Regions from separate parts of the Weizmannia acidilactici genome, predicted to be linked through region 4. Evidence: predicted binding sites of a transcription regulator. Region 4 holds the regulator's gene; each other region holds the start of a gene.
What was found. The regulator Rex, encoded in region 4, represses fermentation and respiration genes when NADH is low (regulators of the CRP and FNR family bind a similar motif). The targets are predictions, from matches to a motif close to TTGTGAAATATTTCACAA.

Region 1 (5,465 bases), on a different contig from region 4:
CGTTCGGCATGCATACGGTCGTGCTGCCGATTTTGATTTCATGCGCAGGATTTATCGCGGCAAGCCTCTTGTTCAGACATAAAGCAGCCGCCATTCCGGTAAAAACGGAGTGAGCCTTAAATAGTGAAAACCCATTTCACACCTGTTGGCGGGCAGGAAAAATTTTATTCTTGCCCGCATCTAGAAATTGTGCTAATATATTTATTGTCATCAGCGGGACATTAGCTCAGTTGGGAGAGCAGCTGACTCTTAATCAGCGGGTCGTGGGTTCGAGCCCCTCATGTCCCATAGCAAAGCAATATAATCGGCATGATGTGCGGTTATATTGCTTTTTTTATACTTAAAAAAACTTTTCCTGGACGTGGAGTACGAAAAATTGTCCAGCAAAAAAATAACGGGCGGACATATTCACGCATACTATATTGTGGTATAATAAGGTGGTTGCGGAAATCGGCCGCAAATCATCATACAAGGAAAAAAGGAGATGATAACTTATGGATTCAGACGCGCATCCGAGGTCGTACATGAAACATACGCAAGAGGAAGTCTTCATACTGACCTCATCAAATCCAAAAGGTTATCAATCTCTGGAAGAGTAAAGTATGCATGAGCTTCCTCAAAATACAAGAGGAGGTGGCTGCATGTTAAATATATATTTAACGAATGAAAGCGGCAAACTGCAAGAAATAGACACCTTGTCAAAAGGGTGCTGGATGAACCTTGTGAATCCGACAGAAGAAGAAATCAATTGGGTCGTACAACAAACCAATATTCCGGTTGATTTTATTAAAGACCCTTTGGATGTTGACGAACGCTCACGTATTGAAAAAGAAGACGATGATATTTTAATCATTGTCGGCCTTCCTGTAAAGGTAAAAGACGATGTGGACTCCGCGCTGTATGATACCATTCCGCTCGGGATTATCGTCACGCCTTTTTATTTCATTACCGTTTGCCTGCAGGAAAATCCGATAATCGGAAAATTTATCCACAGGCGGGTACGGGGATTTTACTCCTACATGAAAACGAGATTTACCCTTCAAATCCTTTATGAAATTGCAAGCTATTATTTGAATTACTTGAAATATATTGACCGCCGATCGAGCCTGATCGAACGCGAACTGCACGAGTCGATGCGGAATGAAGAACTTTTTGAACTTCTGAGCCTCGAAAAAACGCTCGTTTATTTTACCACTTCTCTGAAAGCCAACAAAATTGTGATGGAAAAAATGACGCGGCAGCATTTCTTGAAAGTGTATGAAGATGATATGGATCTGCTGGATGATGTCATGATTGAGGTCAAACAGGCGATTGAAATGTGTGAAGTGCACAGCAACATTTTAAGCGGCATGATGGATGCGTATGCGTCAGTCATTTCCAATAACGTGAACGCTGTAATGAAATTTTTGACAACCTTCACGATTATCCTGTCACTGCCGACGATGGTTTCCAGTTTTTTCGGCATGAACTTGCAAGGCATGCCATGGCATTCAAGTGCGCACGGTTTCTGGATGGCTTTCCTGACCTCATTGATACTTTCCTGTGTAACGGCTGTCATTTTTTGGAAGAAAAAATATTTTTGAAACAGTTAGCTGTGGGGAGATGTTTTTGCATAAAATTCATCTCCTTTTTTATTTTTCATTGTGAATGCGCATTTTTCACAAGTGAGATCTTTGTATATATGTGCATATTTATTCATCAAAAATGAAAGCACTTACAACAGTGAAATAATAAAAACATTTATTTTAATTGAACCTAAGCAGCAAAGCAATATTTTTTGAAAAAGGATTATTAATCTTTTATTCATTTGTCACAAATCAGACACAGTTATATTATGTGAAATCGTTTATAATGGAGTCAAGAGGAAGAGATGCCTCACAACACATATTTGTGAACTCATTCACAATTATATTTTTTTTGGTTTTGCATGTGAAAATTTTCACAAAACCTTTTTGAATGGAGGCCACGATCATGGCGGATGATGAAAAAGTTGTAGACAAATCAGCTCAAATTACGGAAATGGTGGATTCGCTCGTAGCCAAAGGGCAAAAAGCGCTGCGCGAATTTATGGAGTTAAGCCAAGAACAAGTGGATCACATTGTGAAACAAATGGCACTGGCAGGTTTGGAACAGCATATGGTGCTGGCAAAAATGGCAGTCGAAGAGACGAAACGCGGCGTCTACGAAGATAAAATTACGAAAAACCTATTTGCGACGGAATATATTTACCACAACATCAAATACAACAAAACCGTCGGCATTATTGAAGAAAATGAAAATGAAGAAATTGTAAAAATCGCTGAACCGGTCGGCGTCATTGCAGGGGTTACACCGGTTACCAACCCGACTTCAACAACAATGTTTAAAGCTTTGATTTCGATTAAAACAAGAAATCCGATCATTTTTGCGTTCCATCCGTCCGCGCAAAAATCAAGCAGCTATGCGGCGAAAGTGATGCTCGATGCAGCTGTTAAAGCGGGGGCGCCGGAAAACTGCATCCAATGGATCGAAAAACCGGCCATTGAAGCCACACAGCAATTAATGAACCATCCGGGCATCTCGCTCATTCTTGCAACGGGCGGATCGGGCATGGTGAAATCCGCGTACTCGAGCGGCAAACCGGCTCTCGGCGTCGGACCCGGCAACGTTCCTTGCTATATTGAAAAAACCGCAGATATTCAAAGGGCCGTCAACGACTTAATATTATCTAAAACGTTTGACAACGGCATGATCTGCGCATCCGAACAAGCGGTTATTATTGACAAAGAAATTTACGATCAAGTGAAGAATGAATTGATCGCAAACAAATGCTATTTCTTAAACGAAAGCGAAAAGAAAAAAGTCGAAAAAACCGTGATCAACGAAAAAACGCAATCGGTGAACGGCGCGATTGTCGGCAAACCGGCCTATGAAATCGCAAAAATGGCGGGAATCGATGTTCCGGAAGATACAAAAATTTTAATTGCGGAACTCTCCGGCGTTGGTCCTGACTATCCGCTTTCAAGGGAAAAACTGAGTCCGGTTCTTGCCTGCTTCAAAGCAAACAGCACGAAACAAGGTTTTGAATTTGCGGAAGCGATGCTGGAATTCGGCGGCCTTGGCCACTCAGCCGTCATCCATTCGCAAAATGATGAAGTGATCAAACAATACGGTTTAAGGATGAAAGCCGGCCGCATTATCGTAAACTCTCCGTCTTCCCAAGGGGCAATCGGCGACATTTACAACGCCTACATGCCTTCTTTGACACTGGGCTGCGGCACATTCGGCGGTAACTCTGTTTCTACAAACGTCGGCGTCATCAACCTGTATAACGTAAAAACAATGGCAAAACGGAGAGTCAATATGCAATGGTTTAAAATTCCGCCACGCGTCTATTTTGAAAAGAATTCGGTACAGTACCTGGAAAAAATGCCTGACATCTCGAGCGCTTTTATCGTCACCGACCCGGATATGGTAAAGCTTGGCTATGTCGATAAAGTATTGTACTATTTAAGAAAACGCCCGGACTATGTCCACTGTGAAATTTTCTCTGAAGTAGAGCCGGATCCTTCCATTGAAACGGTACGCAAAGGCGCAGCGGCGATGGAAAGCTTCCAGCCGGACGTAATTATTGCGCTGGGCGGCGGTTCTGCGATGGACGCGGCCAAAGGCATGTGGCTGTTCTATGAACATCCGGAAGTCGACTTCAATGAATTAAGGCAGAAATTTATGGATATCCGCAAACGGGTTGCAAAATTCCCGAAACTCGGCCAAAAAGCGCAGCTTGTATGTATCCCGACAACGTCCGGAACCGGATCTGAAGTAACATCTTTTGCCGTTATTTCGGATAAAAAGAACAATATGAAATACCCGCTGGCGGACTATGAATTGACGCCGGATGTAGCGATCATTGACCCGCAATTCGTCATGACGGTGCCGAAATCGGTCACTGCGGATACCGGGATGGATGTTCTGACGCACGCGATTGAAGCATACGTTTCGAACATGGCCAATGACTATACGGACGGCCTGGCAATCAAAGCAATCCAGCTTGTCCACGAATTCCTGCCGAGAGCGTATGCGGACGGTAATGATGCGTTGGCGCGCGAAAAAATGCACAATGCATCGACCCTGGCAGGGATGGCATTTTCGAACGCATTCTTGGGCATCAACCATTCTCTTGCCCATAAAATCGGCGCCGAATTCCATATTCCGCACGGCCGCGCCAATGCCATTTTACTGCCGCACGTGATCCGCTATAATGCGGTGAAACCGAAAAAATTTGCGGCATTCCCGAAATACGAGCATTTCACAGCCGACAAGCGCTATGCAGAGATCGCAAGAATCCTCGGCCTTCCAGCCAGTACAACAGAGGAAGGCGTAGAGAGCCTCATCCAGGAGATCATCCGGATGGCGAAAATGTTCAACATGCCGCTCAGCCTTAGAGCAGCCGGCGTGAAAAGGGCAGACTTCGAAAAACGCGTTTCCCTGCTTGCAGACCGTGCATTTGAAGACCAATGCACGCCTGCTAACCCGAAACTGCCGCTTGTCAGCGAATTGGAGGAAATTTTGCGCAAAGCTTTTGACGGTGTTGAAGAAAAGTAATCATGATACAATCAGCCCGGTGCCGGCTCCCGTTTTGAAGGGCTGCCGGTCCGGGTTCTTTTCTTTTCCGGCCGGGGTAGTGTATGATAAAAGCACTGAAAAACAAATGTTAGGAGAAAAAAATGGGAAACACTATCGTTCATTCGCTACAGACTTTTTTGCGGCAAAATTGGGACAAATCTTCGTTTGAACACCTTACGGGCGTGCAGGAAAAAACAATCCCGCTTGTTTTAGATGGCCGGGATGTGATCGCGGAATCGCCGACAGGATCCGGAAAAACGCTCTCCTATCTGCTACCGGTGCTCGAGCGTATCGAAACCGGAAAGAAAAATGTCCAGGCCGTGATTTTGGCCCCATCAAAGGAACTCGTCATGCAAATTACGGCGGAAATCGGAAAATGGGCGGAGGGAAGCGGCATCCAGGCTGCTTCGCTGATCGGCGGTGCAAATGTGAAAAGGCAGATTGAAAAACTGAAAAAGCACCCGCAAATTGTGGCCGGCACACCCGGGCGCATCCTGGAACTGATCCGGCAGAAAAAATTGAAAATGCATGAAGTAAGAACGATTGTGCTCGATGAAGGGGACCAGCTTCTTGGGAAAGAATACAGCGGCACAGTTGGAAAAATTGTCAAATCCGCTCTGCGGGACTGCCAGTTGCTGCTTTTTTCGGCGACTTTACCTGAAGCAGTCGTCCAAAAGGCAAAAGAACTGATGAAAGATCCGATGCTTGTCCACGTTAAAGTAGATCATGCGGCACAACCGGTAGAGCATGTATATATCGTAACCGGCGACCCCCGCGATAAAATCGAACAGCTGCGCAAAATTGCCCGTATGGGTGGTGTCCGGGCGCTTGTATTTTTGAATGACAGATGGGATGTTTCG
Region 2 (5,465 bases), on a different contig from region 4:
CTTTTCAACTACCTTTATTGATTATAACAGAAGAGATGTCCCTTTATTTGTTCTATTTTTTATAATATTTACATTGCAGCCGCAATAATGGCTTCGACTTCTTTTTGCGTCGGTTTGCGCGGGTTTGTGGCCGCGCACGCATCCTGCATCGCATGCTTGGCGAGGATTTCGATGTCTTCTTCTTTTGCCCCGAGTTCCTTGAAGCCTTTCGGAATGTTCAGTTGTTCCGCCAGCCTTTCGATTGCTGCAATCGCTTTTTCCGCCGCTTCTTGTACGCTTAATCCTTCTGTCCTTTCGCCCAATGCCGCGGCAATGTCCGCAAATCTTTCTTTCCGCGCAATCAGGTTGAACCGGCAGACATGCGGGAGTAAAATGGCATTGCAGACACCGTGCGGCAAATTATAAAAGCCGCCGAATTGGTGTGCAATCGCATGGACATAACCCAAAGACGCATTGTTGAATGCCATGCCGGCCAGATACTGCGCATATACCATTTGTTCGCGTGCTTCGATGTCGTGTCCGTTTGCGACAGCCCGCGGCAAATATTTCGGGATAATTTGAATCGCTTTAATCGCGCATGCATCCGTAATCGGCGTTGCTGCCGTCGAAACATACGCTTCAACCGCGTGCGTCAATGCATCAAGGCCGGTTGCAGCGGTCAAAGATGGCGGCATACCAACCATTAACAACGGATCATTGATTGATAAAACCGGCGTTACATGTTTATCAACAATCGCCATTTTTACTTTTCGGCTCGTATCGGTAATAATGGTGAATTTCGTCATTTCACTTGCGGTTCCGGCTGTCGTGTTAATGGCAACTAAAGGCACCATCGGCTTTTCGGAACGGTCGAGCCCTTCATAGTCATGGATTCTGCCACCGTTCGCCACGACAAGTCCGATCCCTTTCGCACAGTCATGCGCGCTGCCGCCGCCAAGCGAAACGATCGAGTCGCATTTTTCTTCCTCATATACTTTTAACCCGTCTTCCACATTTTTATCTGTCGGGTTTGGTTCGGCTTTTGGGTAAATAGCCACTTCTAGGCCGGCTTCCTTGATGTACTTTGCAATTTTATCAGAATACCCAAGCTGATGAAGTCCTGCATCTGTTACAATTAGCGGCTTACGGCATCCAAGATTTTTTAGACTGATTCCAATGTCTTCAGCTGTTCCCTGCCCAAATAAGTTTAAGGTAGGCATTTGAAAATCAGTACGCAATCCTGTCAACATCTTTACCACTCCTTTGTGTAACTGCTTTCATAAATTACTATACAGCAATCGCTTTCATTAGGATGTGTCCAATTTGTGAAACATTGAACATTTTCCTTCAAAGTTTTCCAATTAAAAAATTTCTATTCAGAAAACAAATATTGTGAAATAATGAGCAAATTGTTTTATAACAGTTCAGACTCGTTTCTTCCTATTATATATCTATTGGCAGATAATTTGAACATTCTTTGAAAACTGCATTTTTTCGCGGAAAAATGTGAGCGATATCACTATCTTTTTTTTGAATGACATGCTATGATGAAAGCGTATTAAGGAATGCTCACTAATGAGCAAATAACTTCATCCATTTTTTTAGGCACTATGTTGAAGTCTTACTACAAGGCTTGAAGGAGGCCCATTCAAATGACTGAACAATTGCTTACAAAAGCACCACTCAGCAAAGAACAATGGAAAGGCTTTAAAGGCGGCAACTGGCAAAATGAAATCGACGTTAGGGATTTTATCCTGAAAAATGTAACCCCTTACGAAGGCGATGAAAGTTTCCTCGCCGGCCCGACAGAAGCTACATTGAAATTATGGAATCAAGTCATGGAATTATCCAAGCAGGAACGCGAAAAAGGCGGCGTTCTTGATATGGATACGAAAGTTGTTTCTACCATCACTTCACACGCACCTGGATATTTAAACAAAGAGCTTGAAAAAATTGTCGGTCTGCAAACAGACAAACCATTAAAACGCGCTTTGATGCCATTTGGCGGCATCCGCATGGCGGAAAATTCCTTAAAATCATACGGCTATGAAATCGATCCGGAAATCAAACATATTTTTACGGAATGGCGGAAAACACATAACCAAGGCGTATTCGATGCTTATACTCCGGAAATCAAAATGGCGCGCCATGCCGGAATCGTTACAGGACTTCCGGATGCATACGGGCGCGGCCGCATCATTGGCGACTACCGACGTGTTGCATTGTACGGGGTTGACTATTTAATTGAGCAAAAGAAAAAAGACTTCGATTTAATCGGAAACGGCGTCATGACGGAGGACGTCATCAGGGAACGCGAAGAACATTCCGAACAAATTCGCGCTTTGCAAGAATTGAAACAAATGGCCCAAAGCTACGGATTCGATATTTCCGAACCGGCTTCAAACGCCCGCGAAGCTTTTCAATGGCTGTATTTTGCATACCTTGCCGCCATTAAAGAACAAAACGGTGCAGCGATGAGCTTGGGCCGCACCTCCACTTTCCTTGATATTTATATTGAAAGGGATTTGAAAAACGGTGTCCTGACAGAAAGGGAAGCGCAGGAACTCGTTGACCATTTCGTCATGAAACTCCGCCTTGTCAAATTTGCAAGGACCGAAGAATACAACGAACTATTCAGCGGCGACCCGACATGGGTTACGGAATCGATCGGCGGGATGGCACTGGACGGCCGCACGCTCGTTACAAAAAATTCGTTCCGCTTCCTGAATACGCTCGACAACTTAGGCCCTGCGCCTGAACCGAACTTGACCGTGCTGTGGTCGACAAAACTGCCGGATAAATGGAAACAATATTGCGCGAAAATGTCAATTAAAACGAGCGCCATCCAATACGAAAACGATGACTTGATGCGTGAAGAATACGGCGATGATTACGGTATTGCCTGCTGCGTATCGGCAATGCGGATCGGCAAACAAATGCAATTCTTCGGCGCCCGTGTAAACTTGGCAAAAGCTTTGCTGTATGCCATTAACGGTGGCATTGATGAACGACTGAAAGTCCAGGTTGCGCCTCCTTACCGGCCGATTACTTCAGAATATCTGGATTATGATGAAGTTATGGAAAAATACGACCGGATGCTTGACTGGCTTGCAGGCGTATACGTCAATGCAATGAACATCATCCATTACATGCATGACAAATATTCTTATGAACGGCTTGAAATGGCGTTGCATGACCGCAAAATTTTGCGCACAATGGCATTCGGCGTTGCCGGCCTGTCCGTTGCAGTTGACTCTTTAAGCGCAATTAAATATGCGAAAGTCAAAGTTATCCGCGATGAAAACGGCCTTGCGGTTGACTATGAAGTCGAAGGTGATTTCCCGAAATACGGCAACAACGACGACCGTGTCGACGAAATTGCTGTAAACCTTGTAAAAACGTTCATGGAAAAACTGAGAAAACATCCGACTTACCGCAATTCGGTTCCTACTTCTTCTATCTTGACGATTACTTCAAACGTTGTATACGGAAAGAAAACGGGAAGCACACCGGATGGAAGGAAAGCCGGAGAACCGTTTGCGCCAGGCGCCAACCCGATGCATGGCCGCGATACGCATGGTGCAGTCGCCTCGCTGAGCTCTGTTGCGAAACTGCCTTATAAATATTCGCTGGACGGCATTTCCAACACGTTCTCCATCGTGCCGGAAGCTCTCGGACATGAAGAAGATACACGCGTATCCAACTTGGACGGCATGTTGGACGGTTATATGGCGAAGAAAGCGCATCATCTGAACGTCAACGTCTTGCATCGTGAAACATTGCTGGATGCAATGGATCATCCGGAAAAATATCCGCAATTAACGATCCGTGTATCCGGATATGCAGTTAATTTCATTAAACTGACAAGGGAACAACAATTGGAAGTCATTAACCGTACATTCCATGAAATGATGTAATCGATAAAAACAAAGGGCGGCATGCACTCCATGCCCCCTCCCCTTTTTTGAAGCCTGAACTTGTGGAAGTCCAGAAATCTAAAAGAAGGATTTGATTTTTATGAAAATCTCAACGAGTATTCATTCGACCGAATCATTTGGAACCGTCGACGGCCCTGGAATCCGCTATGTCGTATTCACGCAAGGCTGCCCGTTGCGATGCAAATTTTGCCATAACCCGGATACTTGGAAAATAAACGAAGGCAAAGAAATGACCGTAGATGAAATTATGAAAGACGTGCAGGACTATTTGCCTTTTATCGAAGCTTCCGGCGGCGGCATTACAGTCAGCGGCGGCGAGCCTTTGCTGCATATCGATTTTCTGATCGAACTGTTTAAAGCATGCAAGGAGATTGGCGTCCATACGTGCATTGATACAGCAGGCGGAAATTTTTCCCACAGCACGCGGTTTATGAAAGGCCTGGATGAATTGATGAAATATACGGATCTTGTATTGCTGGACATAAAACATATTGACCCCGAAAAGCACAAATGGCTGACGGGCATGTCTAACGAGCATATTCTTGATTTTGCCCACTATCTGTCTGATAAACACATCCCGGTATGGATCCGCCACGTGCTCGTTCCGGGTGTGGATACCGATAAAGATTTGTATAAAACATCCGATTTCATCCACTCGCTTCCAAACGTTGAAAAAATCGAAATCCTTCCGTACCACAAGTTGGGCGTATACAAATACGAAGCTCTCGGCATCGACTATCCTTTGAAGGGGATCGAGCCGCCGACAAAAAAAGAAGTGGCACATGCAGAGTATATTTTAAAACGGGAGTTTGAAACCGTAAAGTAAACCGAAAAAGTGCCGGTGTACAGAACACCCGGCACTTTTTCATTACGGCTTCAGTACGACTTTAATGCAATGATCTTCATGGTCGTTAAAATTTTATACGCATCGCTAGCTTTGCCGAGCAATATTTTATGGGTGACAATTTCATTCTGGTCAAACTTTTTTCTCCAAATATCGATAAAAAGTTTCGTCATGTAGTAGAGAGCAGGCGCCTGCCCCATTTTTAATGTAATATTTCGTCCAAACAACCTGCCGAGCGGAGACGCATTATAAATCGACCCACCTATACACACTTGTCAGCTGGATCGTGCCGAATTTGCGGTCCGCTTCCATTGCAATCTGGATGGCACTGATCGTCCCGCCCTGAAGCTTGAGTTTCTGTTCAATCGCTTCAATTGCCGATTTTTTCCGTCCATACCGGCACAGTCAATGACCACATCCGGCCCGACTTCTTCGACAATCCCCATTGGTTCATGTCCGATGATAAATCCCGGCCGGACCGGCAATGTGCCTTTATAAATATGAAAATCCGACCCGCAAATCATCCGCCGATGTATCCATCGAAATATCATCCTGTTTTTTGATAACCGGATCGCCCAACTTCATTCACCAAAATATCTTTCGCGCCTTGAACCGTAACTGCTTTCACACTTATAACCCCCCCGTATACTGGCTATCAATGTATACCCTTCTTTTCTGCTTATGTATACGAGGAAATGTTTATT
Region 3 (5,465 bases), on a different contig from region 4:
GGGATTAAAATGGCCGAGGAAGCCATCGAATAAGCAAATTGGTATGCTCTGTCCGTGAACAGCAGCGTGATCAAAAACAGCTGGATTAAACCATTTGTCAGCCACAGCGAATTTACCGGGGCATGATTTTTATTTTCTTTTGCAAACCATGCCGGGAAAACATCGTCTTTACCGGCAACAAAAGGAATTTCGGCGGCGAGGATCGTCCAGCCGAGCCAGGCGCCTAATACCGAAATAATCAGGCCGAGGTTGATGATTACGGCACCCCACTTGCCGACAACATGTTCAAGCAGATAAGCCATCGACGGATTTGGCAGGCCGACCAGTTCCCCTTGAGCCATAACACCAAGAGAGAGCAGCGAAATCAAGATATAAATGACCAATGTGCCGATCAGCCCAATAACCGTTGCTTTCCCAATATCTTTCCGGTTTTGGGCACGCCCGGAAAGGACGACCGCGCCTTCCACACCGATGAATACCCAAAGCGTTACAAGCATTGTGCTTTTCACTTGAGCCGCCACATTTCCAAAGTGGAACGCTGTGCCATGCGGACCCCAGAAATCCGCCGTAAAGGTTTTGGCATGGAAAGCGAAGATCATTATGACAATGAACAGGAAAACCGGAACAAGTTTTGTAATCGTTGTGACAAGATTCACAAGTGCAGCGGAATGTACCCCTCTTAACACGAGTGCATGTACGATCCAAAGCATGATGGAGGCGCCAATAATCGAAGCAACGTTTTGCCCGCCGTCAAACCCCGGGATAAAATAGCCGATAGAACTGAACAACAAAGTGGCGTATGCAACGTTTCCAAGCCAAGCCGACAACCAGTATCCGAAGGCGCTGTTAAAACCCATGAAACTTCCAAACCCTGCTTTGGCATAGCTATAGATGCCGCCGTCTAAATCCGGGCGGCGCATTGACAAGTTTTGAAAACAGAGGCCGAGGGCTATGATACCTATCCCGGTAATGACCCATCCGATGATGATTGCGCCGGCATGCGCCCCGTTCGATATATCGCTTGCCAGATTAAATGCCCCGCCGCCGATCATCGAACCAATGACAATGGCAATAAGCGACAACAAACTGAGCTTTTTTTGGTCTCCCATTTTTCTCACCTCAAGTGTTTAATTTGAAGATCAACCGGCTTTCTTAATCCCTCCGATTGGTGGCAACCATGACGGCTTTAATCGTATGCATTCTGTTTTCGGCTTCGTCAAATACGTACGAATGGCTGCTGCGGAACACTTCATCCGTCACTTCCATTTCTTTCAGACCGAATTTTTCGTAGATGCCCTGTCCAATCTCCGTTTCCAGGTCATGGAAAGAAGGCAGGCAGTGCAGGAACATGACATCTTGATTGCCTGTTTTCCGGATCATTTCCATATTGACCTGATACGGTTTTAAGAGTCTGATCCTTTCTTCAAACTGCGATTCTTCGCCCATTGATACCCAAACATCCGTATAAATAACATCCGCGCCGTCAACTGCTTCTTCGATGTTATCCGTAATCAGCACCCTGCCGTGCGAAGCTTTGGCAAATGCTTCAGCTTCCTTCACAAGCGATACCGCCGGAAATAACGATTTCGGCGCACAAATTCTGACATCCATGCCGACTTTGGCACAGCTGACGAGCAGGCTATTCGCCATATTGTTGCGGCCGTCGCCGGCATACACAAACTTAACGCCTTTTAAGTGGCCGATCTGTTCTTTGATCGTTAAGAAATCCGCCAGCACCTGGGTCGGGTGGAATAAATCGGTCAGCCCGTTCCATACCGGCACGCCGGAATATTTTGCAAGCAGCTCAACCGTTTCATGGGAAAATCCCCTGAACTCAATGCCGTCAAACATCCTGCCTAGCACTTTTGCTGTATCTTCAGTAGATTCTTTTTTGCCAAACTGAATATCGTTTTTGCCCAAATATTCCGGGTGCGCCCCTAAATCAACAGCCGCAACTGTAAACGCGCATCTTGTCCGTGTGGAAGGCTTTTCAAACAATAGCGCGATATTTTGCCCTTCCAAATAACGATGTGGAATGCCCGCTTTTTTCTTCGCTTTTAAATCCGCCGCGAGATCAAGCAAATAAAGGATTTCTTCTTCCGTGTAATCGGATAAGGTTAGCAGGTTTCTTCCTTTCAGATTGACTTTGTTTTCAGCATAAACAGCCATATCTTTCTCCTCCTTTAAATATCTTCGCGCAAAATCGGCATGCTCATACAGCGCGGGCCCCCACGTCCCCGCGACAATTCCGAACTTGGAATTTCAATGACTTCGATGCCGTGATTTCTAAGCATTTCGTTGGAAACATAGTTGCGGTCGTACGTTACCACCACCCCGGGGGCAATCGAAAGTGTATTTGATCCGTCGTTCCACTGTTCGCGGGCCGATGCAATAATATCACCGCCGCCGCAAGGAATGAAATCAATTTCCGGCAAATGGAGCACTTCTTTTAAAACAGCCGGCAAGTTGTTCCTTTCCCGGATATTGACCTGATCCGGATCCTCCGATTTTTCCAAAATGTATATCCGCATATTTCCGTCAGGTCCCTGGATAGCAGGATGAATCGTAAATTTGTCAAAGTCGACCATTGTAAACACTGTATCAAGATGCATAAATGCCCTCGATTTCGGGATTTCAACCGCGACGACCCTTTGGATTTCTCCCTGTCTTTGAAATAGCTGGACCGCCAAATTTTCAATTGCTTTCGCGGAAGTCCTGGAACTGACCCCGATCGCAATCGTGTCTTTGCTTAAAATGAGCTCGTCCCCGCCTTCGATCGGGAAGCGTTCACCCCTGCCGAGCCATACCGGGATGTCAAATTTTGCAAAACGCGGATGGTATTTGATGATATACTGCATAAATAGCGATTCGCGCCGTCTTGCTTCCTCTCGCATACGATTGATCGTCAGGCCTTCACCGATCACAGCTGCAGGATCGCGGGTAAAATATAGGTTCGGCATCGGATCGAGATAGAACGGGTAGTGGCCTGCCATTAGTTCATACAGATGCGTTTTCTTTTCCTCCGCAATTTCTGTCTTCAACACCCCGGCCATCACCTTGTGCACTATTTCTTCAACCGGAAATGACAGCAGGTAATCCTTCAGAATGTTATAGGTGCCGTTCGGATTGGCTCCGCTTTCTGACAGTATCTGATCGATAAACTGCCGGCGCACTTTTTCATCTTCAAGTGTTTCAGCCGCGAGCTTATCGAGATAAAGGACTTCAATACCGCGGTTTTTCAAGATACCGGCAAAATAATCATGTTCTTTTTGCACGGTCGGCAAATAAGGAATATCATCAAAAAGAAGCCGTTCCAAATATTCCGGGATTAAATTTTCAAGTTCTTTTCCGGGTCGGTGCAGTAATACGGTTTTTAATTCGCCGATTTCCGATGTGATATGCAGCGGGTACTTCATCTTCGTTTTCGATATTTCCAATGTCGTGTTGGATGACTGTCTCATTTTTGTACCTCCTCCTGGCATATTTCCTTTTTGATTTCCTTCATGAAGGTTGATCATCGGTACATCTTTATCATAGGGGATCTTCGGTTTGGGCATTGTGGAAATTACAGCAGGCTTTGTGTGGAATACATCACAGAATCGCTTTTATTTATGAAAACGTTTGCATGATTACTCGATGTTTGTTGTTTCATTAAGATTCCACACCAATTTTGGAATGTATATTGGTGAATAAATCCGTGGGAATTCTGAGAAAAAAATTTTTTGGATTTTTATCGCGGGCTGCACGTTTGAACTGCAGTACTTTCCGGGTTATGAACTGGACAAAATGTTTCAGACGCGAAAACTACGGAAAAAACGGTCGAGCCGGATCCTTAAAAGCAGATCCACAGCAATAAAAAAAGAACTGGAATGGACCAGTTCAACCGGTATGAGAGCATTATTCAACTTTTGACATAACTGTGCTTTTTGCTACATTCCGGGCATGTACCGTAAATTTCCATACGATGGTGGCTCACTTTAAAACCGGTCACCTGTGAGGCGAGCTGTTCCACTTCATCCAAGCCAGGATAGTGGAAATCCACAATTTTTCCGCAATCTTCGCAAATAATGTGGTAATGATTCGAAGTAACAAAATCGAAACGGCTTGAAGCATCGCCGTAAGTCAGCTCTTTTACTAATCCGATTTCCTTAAAAACACGCAAGTTATTGTAAACGGTGGCCACACTCATATTCGGGAATTTACCCTCAAGTGCCTTATAAATTTCATCGGCCGTTGGATGTGACATGGACTCAATCAAATATCCAGTATCGCATGACGTTGAGGGGTAATACGGACACCCGACTGCTTTAATGTTTCCAGTGCTTTGTTCAACTGCTGCTCTGACACCGTCATGCACCTCTTTTCTAACGATTATCATTCTTAATTTATAATCTTTATAAAAAGTTTACAAAAAAAAGTGCGGTTTTGTCAAATAAAATGAAGAAATTCATTTATTTCAGGTTTTCTTTTTTTATGCAGGATGATGTGAAAACGTTTCGTTTTTCTCAATTAATCCCCAAGCGGATGAAGCGGCTGGTCTTTTATCCCTAAGCAGTGGTTGATGAATCTTGCCGCCACAAACAGGAAATCGGACAGGCGGTTTAAAAACGGCAGTACTAGCGGATTCACGCCTTCCACCGAAACACTGCATCGTTCCGCTCTCCTGACAACCGTCCGCGCCGCGTGCATGGCTGCCGCCGCCGGATGGCCCCCAGGCAAAATGAACATTTTTAACAGTTCAAGCTGCGCGTCCCATTTGTCAATCACCGTCTCAAGCTCGTCAATATACTCCTGTTTTAATTTCCATTGCACTTCTTTCCCCGGGGGCGTGGAAAGTTCCGCCCCTGCATGGAATAACATCGTTTGGACGCGGCTGAAAATTTGTTCTACCTCTTCTTTTTCTGGAAAATGTTCCGAATGTAGAAACGCGAGCGCAAGCCCGATCATCGAATTCGCTTCATCGCATGTGCCATACGCTTCAACACGCGGATCATTTTTCGGCACCCTTGCCCCGTAAACGAGGGATGTCGTCCCTTTATCCCCCGATCGCGTATAAATCCTCATGTTAATACCCCTTTTCTAAATCAACGGTATTAATATAATCTCTTCCTTTGGTTAAATAAGTATGTAAATTGTGCCGGAAGATTTCCATCGCACGCGGCAAATAATGTTCCGAATGGCTGGAGATGTGCGGTGTGATCGTGATATTTTCTATTTTCCAAAACGGGTGTTCCGGCGGCAGCGGCTCCTCATCGAACACATCCAAATACGCATGCGCGATCTTTCCGGATTGCAGCGCATCGATCAGCACCTGTGGCTCCACTGCGTCCCCGCGCCCGATATTAATCCAAACCGCAGACGGCTTCATTGCCTCGAAATGCGTTTTCGTATAAAAATGGCGGGTTGTCTTCGTACTCGGCAACACGGAAACCACGTAATCCGCCTCATTTAAGGCGCTTACCATC
Region 4 (5,465 bases):
TGGGAAACGATCAGGATCGCGCCCTGGTAGCCCTGCAAATATTGCTCAAGCCAGGTGAGCGTTTCGATATCAAGATGGTTTGTAGGCTCATCCAAAATTAAAATATCTGGTTTGGACAGCAATAATTTTGCCAGCCCCAGCCGCGTTTTTTGCCCGCCACTTAATGTATGGATCGGGGTGCTGTAGTCGTACTGATGAAAACGGAACCCGTGCAGGATGGAGCGGATGTCCGCCTCGATCTGGTATCCGCCTTCCTCTTTAAAGCGGGTCTGAAGCTCATCATAAGCCTGTAAAATTTTTTCATATTCAGCCGGACGGTTATAAATGGAAGGATCCGCCATTTTTTGTTCAAGCGCCCGCAGCTGTTTTTCCATATTGAGCAGGCCCTTAAATACGGACATCATTTCATCCCAAATGGAAAGATTGGATTCCAACCCTGAATTTTGGGCCAAATATCCAATTTCGACCCCGTTCGGTTTCGTAATCGTTCCTTCATCATATGACAGCTGGCCGGCAATGATTTTCAGCAGGGTCGATTTCCCTGCCCCGTTTCTTCCGACTAAAGCAATGCGGTCTTTTGTCTGGATTTCCAATTTTATATTCGATAAAATAAGTTCAGCACCAAAATATTTTGTGACTTGTTGAACTTGCAGCAACATCATGGCCATTTTCACCTCTATATTATTGTAAGTGTACAGGATGCAGCTCTGCAACTCAACTGAGGCACGCGAATATTGTCAAAAATCTTTTCACATAAATCAATGAAAAATATGCAAATTTGTGATATATTTAACATGGTTGGAGAGAGAATGGGCGTAAGATTAAATTTTTTCAGAGACGGTTATTTTTTATTTATAAAAACAGGAGTAATATAAAATCATGGATTGGTAGCGCTGCCAAATATCTCGAAAACTAAAAGGAACCAACTTGGGGGATTTCACATGAAAGATGAATCAGCTAAAATACCACAAGCCACCGCGAAACGATTACCATTGTATTACCGTTATTTGAGAAATTTGTACACTCTTGGCAAGCAGAGGGTCTCTTCAGCGGAACTGAGCGAAGCGGTGAAAGTCGATTCGGCGACGATCCGCAGGGATTTTTCTTATTTCGGGGCGCTCGGGAAAAAAGGGTACGGTTATAATGTTAAATATTTATTGTCTTTCTTCAGCAAGACGCTTAACCAGGATGAAATGACAAATGTGGCGCTCATTGGGGTAGGAAACTTGGGAACTGCCCTTTTGAACTATAATTTTTCCAAAAACAACAGCGCTCGGATTGTGATGGCCTTTGATAACGATGAAAGCAAAGTAGGAAAACGGGTCGGCAATGTGCCGATTTACAGCATGAACGATTTAAAGGAGCGGCTTCGTCAGGAAGACGTGACGGTCGTGATTTTAACGGTTCCGGCCATTGCCGCGCAGACTGTGACAGATGAACTTGCGGATACAAACGTGAAGGGAATCTTGAATTTCACGCCTGCCAGGCTAAATGTCCCGCCGAATGTCCGCGTCCACCATATTGATTTGGCCGTGGAACTGCAAGCCCTCATCTACTTTTTGCAGCATTATTCAAATGATGCCGAAAATTCGAAAGAAAAAACCGTCAAATCATAGCCAAAACTCCCTTTTTCCGTTATCATAATGGGTACAGGGGGTGGCCCGAAGTGGGAACGGAATTCAAGGGAAAGCTGTCCGGTAGTTTTGGTTTGAAGGTGTTGCATAGCGGAGCCGAAAATGGGGAGGATCGAAAGGCGGAAATGAAAGGTGAACGGCCTTGAATCCGAAAAACATGACGGTTGCCGAGCATATTCAGGAATTGAGAAAGCGGCTGATTACGGTTCTCGTTTTCTTTGTGTTTGCGATGATTGTGGGATTATTTGCCGCCAAACCTGTGATCCGTTATTTGCAGCATGCTGAAGAAGCCGAAGTGTTAACGATGAACGCCTTCAGGGTGACGGATCCGATTAAGGTTTTTATGGAAGTATCTGTTGTCATTGCATGCTTGCTGACGCTCCCGGTGATTCTGTACCAGCTGTGGGCGTTTGTAAGCCCTGGCCTGTATGAGAAGGAAAGGAAAATCACATTAAGCTATATTCCCATTTCCATTTTGCTGTTTATGCTTGGCATTTCATTTTCTTACTTTGTTCTTTTTCCATTTATGGTGGAATTTATGATGGAATTGTCGGCGGAAATGGGAGTCCATACGGTTATTGGCATCCGTGAATATTTCCAATTTCTTCTGCAAATTACGCTTCCTTTTGGATTTGTGTTCCAGATGCCGGTTGTAGTCATGTTTCTCACCCGGCTTGGCGTCATTACACCAATGCTGTTAAAAAAGGCACGAAAATACGCGTATGTTGCTTTAATTGCGGCGGCAGCCATCATTACACCGCCCGATGTATTTTCGCAGCTGATGGCCGGCGTACCGCTGATTTTGCTGTACGAAATCAGCGCAGTCGTCTCAAAATTTTCATACCTTAAAGCAAAAAAAGGAGAAAAAGAAATAACCATTGATGAGCAAACGATGATTTCTGAATGAGTGCCGGTTTGCACACGGCCGCCAAATTCGTTCCGTTGCTGCGCAGGCGTTCCGCAAATCCGCAATCATCATCAGTGGAATGTGATGCAAAAAAGCCGTTTTTCCCGGACTGTTTGAAGTGTTCCGGAAAAAACGGCTTTTTATTTTTTGGCCGAATGTTTGAGCCTGAAATGGAAAAGAATCAGCCTGATCCCCGATCCCAGATCCAAAGTGGCAATCAAAAGAAGCAGGTAACAAAAAAAGCCCCAGCCGCTCATCTGCACTTGCTGGATGGCAAAATAAGTGAACAATGCCCCAAGCAGGCAATTGACCACACCTGAAAAAAGTGGCTTCATCATATAAGTCCTCCAATTAAGCTGTGAAAATCTTGAAATTGTAATGTCTGTTGAACGGACGGATACAAAAGCTGCATTACCACCACAATGGTGTTCATGGACACGTGTGCAAACATGGAGACAGTAATCCGTTTCGTTTTTTCATATAAAAAAGCAAGCGCCAGCCCTAAAAGAGAATACAGGAACAAGTGGCTGATCTCAGTGTGGGCAAGCCCGAAAATGACGGAGCTGACCACTCCGGAGACGATAAAGGAAAACCGCCTGCGCAGTGTGCCGAAAATGATTTTCCGGAAGACGATTTCTTCCAGAATCGGCCCGGCTATGGAACTGATCAAAATGACAAGCGGAAATCTTTCGATCAGCACCATGATTTGCTGCGTGTTGTTGGAGCTTTGCGGAATGCCGAAAAGTGATTCGATTTTTGCGGCAACAATCTGGGCGAAGAAGCACAGAAAGACGCCGTATACCGCCCACAAGGCAGATGGGCCAGCCGGGAGCACTTCAGCCCGGTTCATTTCATTTTTTGCGGCTCTCCGCAAAAAATGAAGGACGATGATCAAGCCGACAATAAAACTTAATACCGTCCAAAGCGGGGGTGTCAAAGTTTTCATGCTGGCGGGCGGCTCATGGAATAGGTTTACCCCGGCCCAGTAGAGCATCGGGTAGCCGATAATGTTGGACAACAGCATGAGGACGTACGTCACCAGAATATACACATACTCTTTTTTCACGCGTTCATTTCCTTTCCTGGGCAGTTCAGAGTTTAAAGGTTTGCAAAATGGTCCAATATGTACATTGTACTATTGAACGGAGCGGTGTTCAAATGCTTGTGTCCGTCAGCCTTTTAAGTTGCATATTCGGTTGTTGTTAAAGCATACTTATAAGGGGACACCGGAAGCAAAAAAAATAAAAAAAGTTGTGTTAGAGACTTGCAAAAGGAGAATGAATTATTTATTATAATAATTGTGTTAGCACTCATCTATAGCGAGTGCTAATAATGGACAAAATTTTACATAATGCGAATTAAGGAGGTTGTTTCACTTGTTAAAACCACTGGGTGATCGCGTCGTAATTGAATTAGTAGAAACTGAAGAAAAAACAGCAAGCGGTATTGTGCTGCCTGATACTGCGAAAGAAAAGCCGCAGGAAGGCAAAGTCGTCGCTGTCGGCTCAGGGCGTGTGCTGGACAATGGCGAGCGCGTTGCCATTGATGTAGCGGTAGGCGATCGCATCATCTTTTCGAAATATGCTGGTACAGAAGTGAAATACCAAGGCAACGAATACTTAATCCTTCGCGAAAGCGATATTTTGGCAATTGTGGAATAAGCGTGATTGCGTGAACATAGAAAAATATAACGAATATGAGGAGGTTTTTATAAATGGCAAAAGAAATTAAATTCGGCGAAGAAGCCCGCCGCGGCATGCTTCGTGGTGTAGATAAACTTGCGGACGCTGTTAAAGTGACATTGGGCCCGAAAGGACGCAATGTTGTATTGGAAAAGAAATTCGGTTCTCCGCTCATCACAAATGACGGTGTCACCATTGCAAAAGAAATTGAACTTGAAGACGCGTTCGAAAACATGGGTGCGAAACTCGTATCCGAAGTGGCAAGCAAAACAAACGATGTAGCCGGTGACGGTACAACGACTGCTACTGTTTTGGCACAGGCCATGATCCGCGAAGGCCTGAAAAACGTTACAGCCGGCGCAAATCCTGTCGGCATCCGCAAAGGGATTGAAAAAGCTGTTGCTGCTGCCGTTGAAGAATTAAAAGCAATCTCCAAACCAATCGAAGGCAAAGCTTCCATCGCACAGGTTGCTTCCATTTCTGCCGCTGACGAAGAAGTCGGCCAATTGATTGCAGAAGCAATGGAACGCGTTGGCAACGACGGCGTTATTACAATCGAAGAATCCAAAGGCTTCTCAACGGAACTGGATGTTGTGGAAGGGATGCAATTTGACCGCGGTTATGCATCGCCTTACATGGTAACAGATTCCGACAAAATGGAAGCTGTTCTTGAAAATCCATATATCTTAATTACTGACAAAAAGATTTCCAATATCCAAGAAATCCTGCCTGTTTTGGAACAAGTTGTCCAACAGGGCAAACCGCTGTTGCTCATTGCGGAAGATGTTGAAGGTGAAGCCCTTGCGACACTTGTTGTCAATAAACTGCGAGGCACATTCAATGCGGTTGCGGTTAAAGCGCCTGGCTTCGGTGACCGCCGCAAAGCAATGCTTGAAGATATTGCAACCCTTACAGGCGGCGAAGTCATTACGGAAGATTTGGGCCTTGAGCTGAAATCCGCAACAATCAATCAATTGGGTCGTGCCGGAAAAGTTGTTGTCACAAAAGAAACGACGACAATTGTTGAAGGCGCCGGGGATTCTGCAGCCATTTCCGCCCGTGTGAACCAAATTCGCGCGCAATTGGAAGAAACGACTTCCGAGTTTGACCGTGAAAAACTGCAGGAACGCCTTGCAAAACTCGCTGGCGGTGTTGCAGTCATCAAAGTCGGTGCTGCAACTGAAACGGAATTAAAAGAACGCAAACTGCGTATTGAAGATGCTTTGAACTCCACCCGCGCTG

Region 1: the regulator Rex is predicted to act here: its motif matches at 1,928-1,945, upstream of adhE (bifunctional acetaldehyde-CoA/alcohol dehydrogenase).
Region 2: the regulator Rex is predicted to act here: its motif matches at 1,370-1,387, upstream of pflB (formate C-acetyltransferase).
Region 3: the regulator Rex is predicted to act here: its motif matches at 3,580-3,597, upstream of arcA (arginine deiminase).

What each region holds. Positions count from the first base shown of each region.
Region 1 is NZ_BKZR01000032.1:1,981-7,445, reverse strand. Features, by position in the region: gene panF (sodium/pantothenate symporter) at 1-113, shown strand, start outside; tRNA gene GBH70_RS11835 (tRNA-Lys) at 216-288, shown strand; gene GBH70_RS11830 (magnesium transporter CorA family protein) at 642-1,583, shown strand; gene adhE (bifunctional acetaldehyde-CoA/alcohol dehydrogenase) at 1,972-4,584, shown strand; gene GBH70_RS11820 (DEAD/DEAH box helicase) at 4,707-5,465, shown strand, end outside.
Region 2 is NZ_BKZR01000011.1:64,181-69,645, forward strand. Features, by position in the region: gene GBH70_RS05920 (iron-containing alcohol dehydrogenase) at 69-1,229, opposite strand; gene pflB (formate C-acetyltransferase) at 1,632-3,896, shown strand; gene pflA (pyruvate formate-lyase-activating protein) at 3,997-4,743, shown strand; partial or broken gene GBH70_RS05935 (glutathione-dependent formaldehyde dehydrogenase) at 4,786-5,186, opposite strand; partial or broken gene GBH70_RS17785 (hypothetical protein) at 5,226-5,312, opposite strand; gene GBH70_RS05940 (NADPH-dependent FMN reductase) at 5,461-5,465, opposite strand, start outside.
Region 3 is NZ_BKZR01000005.1:7,990-13,454, forward strand. Features, by position in the region: gene arcD (arginine-ornithine antiporter) at 1-1,109, opposite strand, end outside; gene argF (ornithine carbamoyltransferase) at 1,153-2,169, opposite strand; gene arcA (arginine deiminase) at 2,184-3,416, opposite strand; partial or broken gene perR (peroxide-responsive transcriptional repressor PerR) at 3,902-4,353, opposite strand; gene GBH70_RS02755 (cob(I)yrinic acid a,c-diamide adenosyltransferase) at 4,510-5,064, opposite strand; gene GBH70_RS02760 (D-2-hydroxyacid dehydrogenase) at 5,066-5,465, opposite strand, start outside.
Region 4 is NZ_BKZR01000026.1:6,288-11,752, forward strand. Features, by position in the region: gene GBH70_RS10485 (ABC-F family ATP-binding cassette domain-containing protein) at 1-662, opposite strand, end outside; gene GBH70_RS10490 (redox-sensing transcriptional repressor Rex) at 942-1,616, shown strand; gene tatC (twin-arginine translocase subunit TatC) at 1,777-2,541, shown strand; gene GBH70_RS10500 (DUF4305 domain-containing protein) at 2,682-2,879, opposite strand; gene GBH70_RS10505 (CPBP family intramembrane glutamic endopeptidase) at 2,876-3,607, opposite strand; gene groES (co-chaperone GroES) at 3,918-4,202, shown strand; gene groL (chaperonin GroEL) at 4,256-5,465, shown strand, end outside.